Regions from separate parts of the Rhizobium sp. USDA 3886 genome, predicted to be linked through region 2. Evidence: predicted binding sites of a transcription regulator. Region 2 holds the regulator's gene; each other region holds the start of a gene.

Region 1 (2,202 bases), 430 kb from region 2:
TAGTCGGAGGTGGTTTCTTCGATCTGCGCCTTGATCTGGGCAACGCGGCCTTCGATGTCCGACTTGGCGCCGGCGCCGTCGACGATCGTGGTGTTTTCCTTGGAGATCGAAACCTTCTTGGTGCGACCGAGCATGTCGAGGGTAACGGACTCGAGCTTGATGCCGAGGTCTTCGGAGATCACCGTGCCGCCCGTCAGGATGGCGATGTCCTCGAGCATGGCCTTGCGGCGGTCGCCGAAGCCCGGAGCCTTGACGGCAGCGATCTTCAGGCCGCCGCGCAGCTTGTTGACGACGAGTGTTGCAAGCGCTTCGCCTTCGACGTCTTCAGCGATGATGAGCAGCGGCTTGCCGGTCTGGACGACAGCTTCGAGAACCGGGAGCATCGACTGCAGGTTCGAGAGCTTCTTCTCGTGCAGAAGGATGTAGGCGTCGTCGAGGTCAGCAACCATCTTTTCCGGGTTAGTCACGAAGTACGGGCTGAGGTAGCCACGGTCGAACTGCATGCCTTCGACGACTTCGAGTTCGGTTTCGGCGGTCTTGGCTTCTTCGACGGTGATGACGCCTTCGTTGCCAACCTTCTGCATGGCTTCGGCAATGTCGAGACCGACCTGCCGGTCGCCGTTTGCAGAGATCGTGCCGACCTGCGCAACTTCTTCCGAGGTCGAGATCTTCTTGGCCTTGGCCTGGAGATCCTTGACGACTTCAGCAACGGCAAGATCGATGCCGCGCTTGAGGTCCATCGGGTTCATGCCGGCGGCAACCGCCTTGTTGCCTTCGCGGATGATCGACGCAGCCAGAACGGTCGCGGTCGTGGTACCGTCGCCGGCGATGTCGTTGGTCTTCGAAGCAACTTCGCGGACCATCTGGGCGCCCATGTTCTCGAACTTGTCGTCAAGTTCGATTTCCTTGGCGACCGAGACGCCGTCCTTGGTGATGCGCGGAGCGCCAAAGGACTTATCGATGATGACGTTACGGCCCTTGGGGCCGAGCGTTACCTTGACTGCGTCAGCGAGGATATCGACGCCGCGCAGCATCTTTTCGCGCGCGGTGCGGCCGAATTTAATTTCTTTAGCTGCCATTTTGAAAACTCCAGAATAGGGTTGTCAGCAATTTCGGGAAAAAGCGATCGGCTGGATCAGCCGATGATGCCCATGATGTCGGCTTCCTTCATGATCAGCAGATCTTCGCCGTTGATCTTGACTTCGGTGCCGGACCACTTGCCGAACAGAACGCGGTCGCCAGCCTTGACGTCGAGAGCGACGACCTTGCCGGACTCGTCGCGAGCGCCGGAACCGACGGCGACGATTTCGCCTTCCTGCGGCTTTTCCTTGGCGGTGTCGGGAATGATGATGCCGCCTTTAGTCTTTTCTTCGGATTCAACGCGGCGAACGACGACGCGGTCGTGAAGGGGGCGGAAGTTGGTGCTTGCCATTGTCTAATCCCTCGATCAAATGACATTCGCAGGCCGGGCGGCCCACATGGATGAGTGCTAGCACTCTCCGTTGAGGAGTGCTACCGCCGAGCATTTAGGGATGGCTCCAGAAGGAGTCAAGAAGACCCATCACGGAATTTTGTGCCGGAATTGTGAAGAGGGTGGGGAATTGTCTGAAGCATTGGCCGATTCGATGCCTTTGACTGCCTGAGCTTCGGCGGGCTTGCGGAAGCCGTCGCGTTTCTCTGGCAATCCTCCCGCGGTTTTTGCCGGCGATCGTCTGAAAATCCCTTGCCATCGCCGCATGCCTTTGCAATGTCACGCCTGACTGAAAGCAAATCGGGAAATCGGATGGCCAAGCGGATTGGAAGTTTTGCGGAGATCACCAGTCAGTATGATGCGGTGTTCTGCGATGTCTGGGGTGTGCTTCACAATGGCGTCGATCCTTTCCCGAAGGCCGCCACCGCACTGGAGGCCGCACGCGGCGAGGGGCTAGCCGTCATCCTCATCACCAATTCCCCGCGCATCGCCCCGCAGGTGGTCGCCCAGCTTCGCCAGATCGGCATCCAAGACGGTGCCTATGACCGCATCGTCACCTCCGGCGATGTTACCCGGCGCCTGATTGCCGAAGGCCCGAAAAAGGTCTTCCTGCTCGGCCCTGACCGCGATCTGGCGCTCATCGAAGGCCTCGGTGTTGAGCGCGTCGATGCGAAGGAGGCTGAAGCCGTGGTCTGCACTGGCTTCTTCGACGACGAGACGGAAAAGCCGGA
Region 2 (2,202 bases):
TATCGCCGAATTTCACGAGGCAGGAACCTTCCGCATGCTTTGAAAAATTGCGCTCGAAAGTGACCTTGCGCATCTGGTCGGTTTTTCTGCCTGAAGGCCGCATTCTAATCTCCTGAAGCATGATGCCGAAATGCGTTAAGCGGTTTTCGGATAACATCGTGAAGTGCTCAATGGTATCGACCGCTTCTACGATTGGCGGCAACCATTTGCAAATTCCCTTTTGCTACGAGGGCGAGAACGGCTATATTTTAGGGATCGTCATCAGCGCGCAGGTCAAAGGAAATTCATGGGGTTCAGGTCGACGTCGGTTTCGGATGCCGTTGCGGCGCTGGATGAACGCTCTAAGGAAATCTTCCGCCGCATCGTTGAGGGCTATCTGGAAAGTGGCGAGCCGCTCGGCTCCCGCAATCTCTCGCGCATCCTGCCTATGTCCCTATCGCCCGCTTCCGTGCGCAATGTGATGAGCGACCTGGAAGCGCTAGGCCTGATCTACTCGCCACATGTCAGCGCGGGACGCTTGCCGACGCAGGGCGGCCTTCGGTTCTTCGTTGATGCTTTCATGCAGGTCGGCGACCTTTCCGCCGAGGACCGTGCGAACATCGACCGCCAGGTTCGTCCTGAAAGCCTTAATGCTCCTGTGGAAACGATGATGAACGAGGCAAGCCGGATGCTGTCTGGCATTTCGCGGGGCGCGGGGCTCGTCATCACATCGAAGAGCGATCCGGTCCTCAAGCATGTCGAATTCATCCGCCTGGAGCCCACCAAGGCGCTGGCCGTGCTCGTCGGCGATCACGATCAGGTCGAAAACCGCATTATCGAATTGCCAGCAGGCGTTACATCGTCGCAGCTGACGGAGGCCGCGAATTTCCTCAATGCCCATATGTCCGGCCAGACTTTGCCGGAATTGCGCAAGCAGCTCAGTCACTTAAAGGAGAACGTCCGCCACGAGCTTGATGCGCTGTCCAGGGACCTTGTCGAGCGCGGCATTGCCGTTTGGTCTGGCGATGCGGATGAAGGCAAGCCACCGCAGCTTATCATTCGCGGCCGATCCAATCTGCTCGAGGGCCTGGCTGGCGCGGAGGACCTTGACCGTCTGCGCATGCTTTTCGACGATCTCGAAAAGAAGGACAGCCTAATCGAGCTGCTGAATCTTGCCGAAACCGGCCCGGGCGTGCGTATCTTCATCGGTTCTGAGAACAAGCTCTTTTCGCTTTCCGGCTCCTCGCTGATTGTTGCGCCCTATCGCGATGATGACGACCGCATTGTCGGTGCCGTTGGGGTCATCGGTCCGACGCGGCTCAATTACTCGCGCATCGTGCCGATGGTGGACTACACAGCGCAGCTAATTTCCCGGCTTGCGCGCGGCACGCTGTAAACTCCCGAATTTCTCCTTCTTTGTCACGCAGACTTGATTTTTTGCGATCGAAGTTCGATATCGGGCGCATCTCAAGAAAACCACTACCGGAGACCGTCATGACGGACGAAACGACGAAAAACGGACCTGACGCTGCCGCGGCTGAAGCCGCAGACGACGCTGCCGCAAACGTCGAGAACGAAACCACGGTGGAAGCGCCGCCACAGCCGGATCCGCTTGAAGTGCTCAAGGCTGAAAATGTCGAGCTGCGTGAGCGCTATCTGCGCCTTGCCGCCGAAATGGATAATCTGCGACGTCGCACTGAGCGCGATGTGAAGGATGCAAAATCCTACTCAGTCGCGGGCTTCGCGCGCGATATGCTTGCCGTCTCGGATAATTTGCGCCGCGCGCTCGATGCCATCCCAGCCGAAGCGAAGGAAGCGGGCGAGGCGGGCCTCGACACATTGATCGAAGGTGTCGAGATGACCGAGCGCTCGATGCTCTCCGCGCTTGAGCGTCACGGCGTCCGCAAGCTGGATCCGGTAGGCCAGAAGTTCGATCCGAACTTCCATCAGGCGATGTTCGAGATCCCGAATGCCGAAGTGCCGAACAACACGGTCGTCCAGGTCGTTCAGGCAGGCTTCACGATCGGCGAGCGGGTTCTTCGCCCGGCAATGGTTGGCGTCGCCAAGGGCGGCCCGAAGGCTGCGGAAGCGGATATCAATACGGCGTTCACCGAAAAGGACGCCTGATCTCTCAGACGCCTCAATAATCAGTCTGAAAATCAGATGCGGGCGAAGCGCTCGATCAGTAGATCGAAGAAGCCGTCCGCATCCACATAGCGCATC
Region 3 (2,202 bases), on a different contig from region 2:
TTCCCTTTATGTTCTCATTTCGCGGTAAAGTCAATCATGCACCGGCGCAGCGCGGTATGCAGCGGTCTCTCGATATCGGGCGTTGTCCAGTAATGGCCAAAAATAAGCCGAGGGATTAACCCTTATTTAAGCATGCTCTTGCTTACATTAGAGTTTGTCGCCATGGTATGGCCCTTAAGGTTGAGGGGTTAAAGCATGGATACTTACAGCGTAAATGCCAAACCTGCGCAGTATGCCGAGCGACTTCGTGATTGCCGGGCATCCTTCGAGCCGATGTTTCTGGAGATCATCAAGGAAGGCCAGAAGAGGGGCTTCAAGCCGGCGGAAGTTGCCATGGCGATCGCCGATGCTGCCGACGACATGATCCTGGAACTCGCCGCAAAGCTCGACACCGCGCACTAGCCGTCGATCGCTGCGATCCAAGGTCGTTGCGAACGAACAGGATCGCTTCTCGCGATCCCATTCGATTTCTCGGCCACGGTTGGAGTACCGTTCGGCGGCCGCTAGCCGTTGATCGTGATGCGCTTGGCACGCGATTGCGCCGTTTCGGAGCGTGGCAGGGTGATCGTCAGGACGCCGTTCTTGAAGGACGCGTCGATCTTGTCTTCCTGCACCTCGCTGTTGAGTGAAAGGCGGCGCTCGAAGCGGCCATAGAACCGCTCGGAGAACTGCCGGTCCTTATCCTCGTCGTCGGCTCGCTTTTCGCCGCGGATCGTCAGGATGCCGTTGTCGATCAGAAGTTCGATATCCTTCTCGTCCAATCCCGGGATTTCGGCGAGGATCCGGATGTCCTTATCCGTCTCCGCGACTTCGATCTTCGGCCAGGCGGTTTCGAACATGAAACCGGATCCGACTGTCGGAAAACGGCCCTCGAAGCCGCGGAAGACGTCGTCGAACAGCCTGTTCATCTCGCGGTGAAGCGCAAGGAACGGATGCTGGTCTCTGCCTGCATAACCTGTCGGGACCGGACTGTTGCTGCGGCCCCACGGAATAAGATCACGAACACTCATCTCAACCTCCATGCTTGCAAGGCGTCGAAGGATGACCTCATGCGCTCGCCTTTACCTTTGTCGATGGGGCGACATATGAGTCACCTTCGTCTGGAACACGCTTGATGCTGCGTGGAATTTCTCGCGCATCAGCATAGAGTAAACGCCAATGTCGACGTTTCCGTTCCGGAACGGCGCGTTAGCACTCTCCCCGCAAGAGTGCTAATTTTTTGCTGCAGCCCTCTTGAAATTCGAAAAAATCGGTAGCAGATTTTTTCAGCCGGGCGAGCAAAGGGCCTGGCAGCCGCCGGATCGATCACTCGCTCCGGCAGTGAAACATGGATCATCATTTGTTCATGGAGGAAAACATGACGTTCCGACCGCTTCATGATCGCATTCTCGTCCGCCGTGTGGAGTCCGAAGAGAAGACCAAGGGCGGCATCATCATTCCCGACACTGCCAAGGAAAAGCCGCAGGAGGGAGAAGTCATCGCCGTCGGTCCGGGCGCGCGCAATGATGCCGGCCAGATCCAGCCGCTCGACGTCAAGGCCGGCGATCGCATCCTGTTCGGCAAGTGGTCTGGCACCGAGATCAAGATCAACGGCGAGGACCTGCTGATCATGAAGGAAAGCGACGTCATGGGCATCATAGAGGCCCCGGCGGTCGACAAGAAGGCCGCCTAATCGGCCTTGGGCTAACCCCATTCCAACGCTGGCTGCCTATGGAGGAGTGAAGAACATGGCTGCTAAAGAAGTCAAATTCCACGCCGATGCCCGTGATCGCATGCTGCGCGGCGTCGACATTCTCGCCAATGCCGTCAAGGTGACGCTCGGTCCGAAGGGCCGCAACGTCGTGATCGACAAGTCCTTCGGCGCACCGCGCATCACCAAGGACGGTGTTTCGGTCGCCAAGGAAATCGAACTTGAGGACAAGTTCGAGAACATGGGCGCCCAGATGCTGCGCGAGGTCGCGTCGAAGACCAGCGACGTCGCCGGCGACGGCACGACGACGGCAACCGTTCTTGCCCAGGCGATCGTTCGCGAAGGCGCAAAGGCCGTTGCCGCCGGCATGAACCCGATGGACCTGAAGCGCGGTATCGACCTTGCCGTCGATGCCGTCGTCAAGGAACTGAAAAACAACGCCCGCAAAATCTCCAATAATGCCGAAATCGCCCAGGTCGGCTCCATCTCGGCCAATGGCGATCCCGAAATCG
Region 4 (2,202 bases), on a different contig from region 2:
GGCTTGCGATACCAAGGCAGCGAAAGCCTGCAATTCCGAGGTCTGTAAGCAGCCTCATCCGACTGAACCAGTCGTCGATATGGCCTGGTTCACGTGTGAAATCGACGCGCCGGCTGCCGGCTTCGTGCGGGGGTACGCGCGGATCGGCGATGATCGATCCTAAAGCCTTATCAACGGCGACCCGATCAACGACCAGGTCGAGCATAATCTTGAGGTTGTTGTCTGTTGCTGCTTGGACCAAATCTCTGACGGCGTCCGTGACGGAGTCACCCAACCCTAATTCCGGATCGAGGCGATCGAAGCTTTTTGCGACAAAGACACTGGTGTTATGGCCATGTTCGAAAGGCGGAGCCGTCAGGACCGTGTCAAAGCCAAGGTCACTCGCATGCGCAAAGATCTCTCTCCACGCCTCCAACCCCTTCAGCATCAGGGGATGCACGTAGTAAATCTGCGGCGGCAGTTGCGAGGTTCGCGACGCGAATTGGGGGCGGGTGTTCATCGTGGGTCCCTCACGCTTTACGCATTAACTGCAAGGCTACCGTGCTTGTTCCTTTGTGCTGTCGCAATTGGCCATCATTTCGGTACGCGGTGCAGAGTTGACCGAGCTCTGACCGGAATGCAATTCCGCGAATGAGACGTCCGTTCCGGGCAACTATCTTGAAAAGTCCCGATTGGCGCAGTCAGCAGTTCCCGATCACTGTAATTTCGGGTTTTCATCTTAAGGGCGCGATGTGCCAAAGCATCGATAGCGATGGTCTTGCCAGTGCTGGGCTGCCCTTCGGCTGGAAATACGTGGCACGTTTGAGGCAAACTTGCCGAATGCGACCAAAACATGAATCAATCCTAGCACTCTCAACGTAAGACTGCTAAGATTGTCTATCGAGATCGGCCATTCGGCTGCATTCTCGTTGAGGAACCCAGAAATGATTAGTACCATTTTTCGGCCGTTGCACGACCGTGTCGTCGTGCGCCGTATTGAGGCTGACGCCAAGACCAAGGGCGGCATCATCATTCCAGATACTGCCAAGGAAAAGCCGCAGGAGGGAGAAGTTGTCGCTGTTGGGCCTGGTGCGCGCGATGATGCCGGCCAGATCCAGCCGCTCGACGTCAAGGCCGGCGACCGGATCCTGTTCGGCAAATGGTCCGGCACCGAGATCAAGTTCAACGGCGAAGACCTGTTGATCATGAAGGAAGCCGACGTCATGGGCGTTGTCGCCTAACCGTTTCTTCCTTTTTATTTCCCTTCATGAAGACCATTGGGCGATCAGCCCGGGAGTTTTGCCATGTCTGTCAAACAAATCAAATTTGGTCGTGATGCGCGCGAAAAGCTGCTGCGCGGCGTCGATATCCTCGCCGATGCCGTGAAGGTGACGCTCGGTCCGAGGGGCCGCAACGTCGTGATCGACAAGTCCTTCGGCGCGCCGCGCATCACCAAGGACGGCGTTTCGGTGGCCAAGGAAATCGAGCTCGAAGACAAGTTCGAAAACATGGGCGCCCAGATGCTGCGCGAGGTCGCGTCGAAGACCAGCGACATCGCCGGCGACGGCACCACGACGGCAACCGTTCTTGCCCAGGCGATCGTCCGCGAAGGCGCAAAGGCCGTTGCCGCCGGCATGAACCCGATGGACCTGAAGCGCGGTATCGACCTCGCCGTCACCGCCGTTGTCAAGGATCTGCTTGCCAAGGCCCAAAAGATCAATACGTCGGCAGAGATTGCCCAGGTCGGTACCATCTCGGCCAACGGCGAGAAGGAAATCGGTCAGTATATCGCTGATGCGATGCAGAAGGTTGGCAACGAAGGCGTCATCACCGTCGAGGAAGCCAAGACCGCTGAAACCGAACTCGAAGTCGTCGAAGGCATGCAATTCGACCGCGGCTACCTTTCACCTTACTTCGTCACCAATGCCGAAAAGATGGTGGCGGAGTTGGAAGATGTTTATGTGCTATTGCATGAGAAGAAGCTCTCCAACCTGCAGGCCATGCTTCCGATCCTGGAAGCTGTCGTCCAGACCGGCAAGCCTCTGTTGATCATCTCCGAAGACGTCGAAGGCGAAGCGCTTGCAACACTCGTCGTCAACAAGCTGCGCGGCGGCCTGAAGATCGCCGCCGTCAAGGCTCCAGGCTTCGGCGATCGCCGCAAGGCTATGCTCGAAGACCTCGCCATCCTGACGGGCGGCACGGTCATTTCCGAAGACCTCGGCA

Evidence for each region. The regulator HrcA, encoded in region 2, represses chaperone genes, less so after heat shock. The targets are predictions, from matches to a motif close to GTTAGCACTCNCNNNNNGNGAGTGCTAAC.
Region 1: the regulator HrcA is predicted to act here: its motif matches at 1,489-1,517, upstream of groES (co-chaperone GroES).
Region 3: the regulator HrcA is predicted to act here: its motif matches at 1,188-1,216, upstream of groES (co-chaperone GroES).
Region 4: the regulator HrcA is predicted to act here: its motif matches at 843-871, upstream of ACZ9BX_RS27810 (co-chaperone GroES).

Annotation. Positions count from the first base shown of each region.
Region 1 covers NZ_JBWCDC010000001.1:2,224,273-2,226,474, reverse strand. The annotation lists gene groL (chaperonin GroEL) at 1-1,079, opposite strand, end outside; gene groES (co-chaperone GroES) at 1,136-1,432, opposite strand; gene ACZ9BX_RS11475 (TIGR01459 family HAD-type hydrolase) at 1,784-2,202, shown strand, end outside.
Region 2 covers NZ_JBWCDC010000001.1:2,650,253-2,652,454, reverse strand. The annotation lists gene rph (ribonuclease PH) at 1-103, opposite strand, end outside; gene hrcA (heat-inducible transcriptional repressor HrcA) at 287-1,375, shown strand; gene grpE (nucleotide exchange factor GrpE) at 1,474-2,106, shown strand; gene ACZ9BX_RS13585 (nucleoside hydrolase) at 2,139-2,202, opposite strand, start outside.
Region 3 covers NZ_JBWCDC010000003.1:1,369,003-1,371,204, reverse strand. The annotation lists gene ACZ9BX_RS29500 (hypothetical protein) at 196-402, shown strand; gene ACZ9BX_RS29495 (Hsp20/alpha crystallin family protein) at 504-1,010, opposite strand; gene groES (co-chaperone GroES) at 1,358-1,672, shown strand; gene groL (chaperonin GroEL) at 1,728-2,202, shown strand, end outside.
Region 4 covers NZ_JBWCDC010000003.1:1,036,719-1,038,920, reverse strand. The annotation lists gene ACZ9BX_RS27815 (maltotransferase domain-containing protein) at 1-499, opposite strand, end outside; gene ACZ9BX_RS27810 (co-chaperone GroES) at 924-1,220, shown strand; gene groL (chaperonin GroEL) at 1,284-2,202, shown strand, end outside.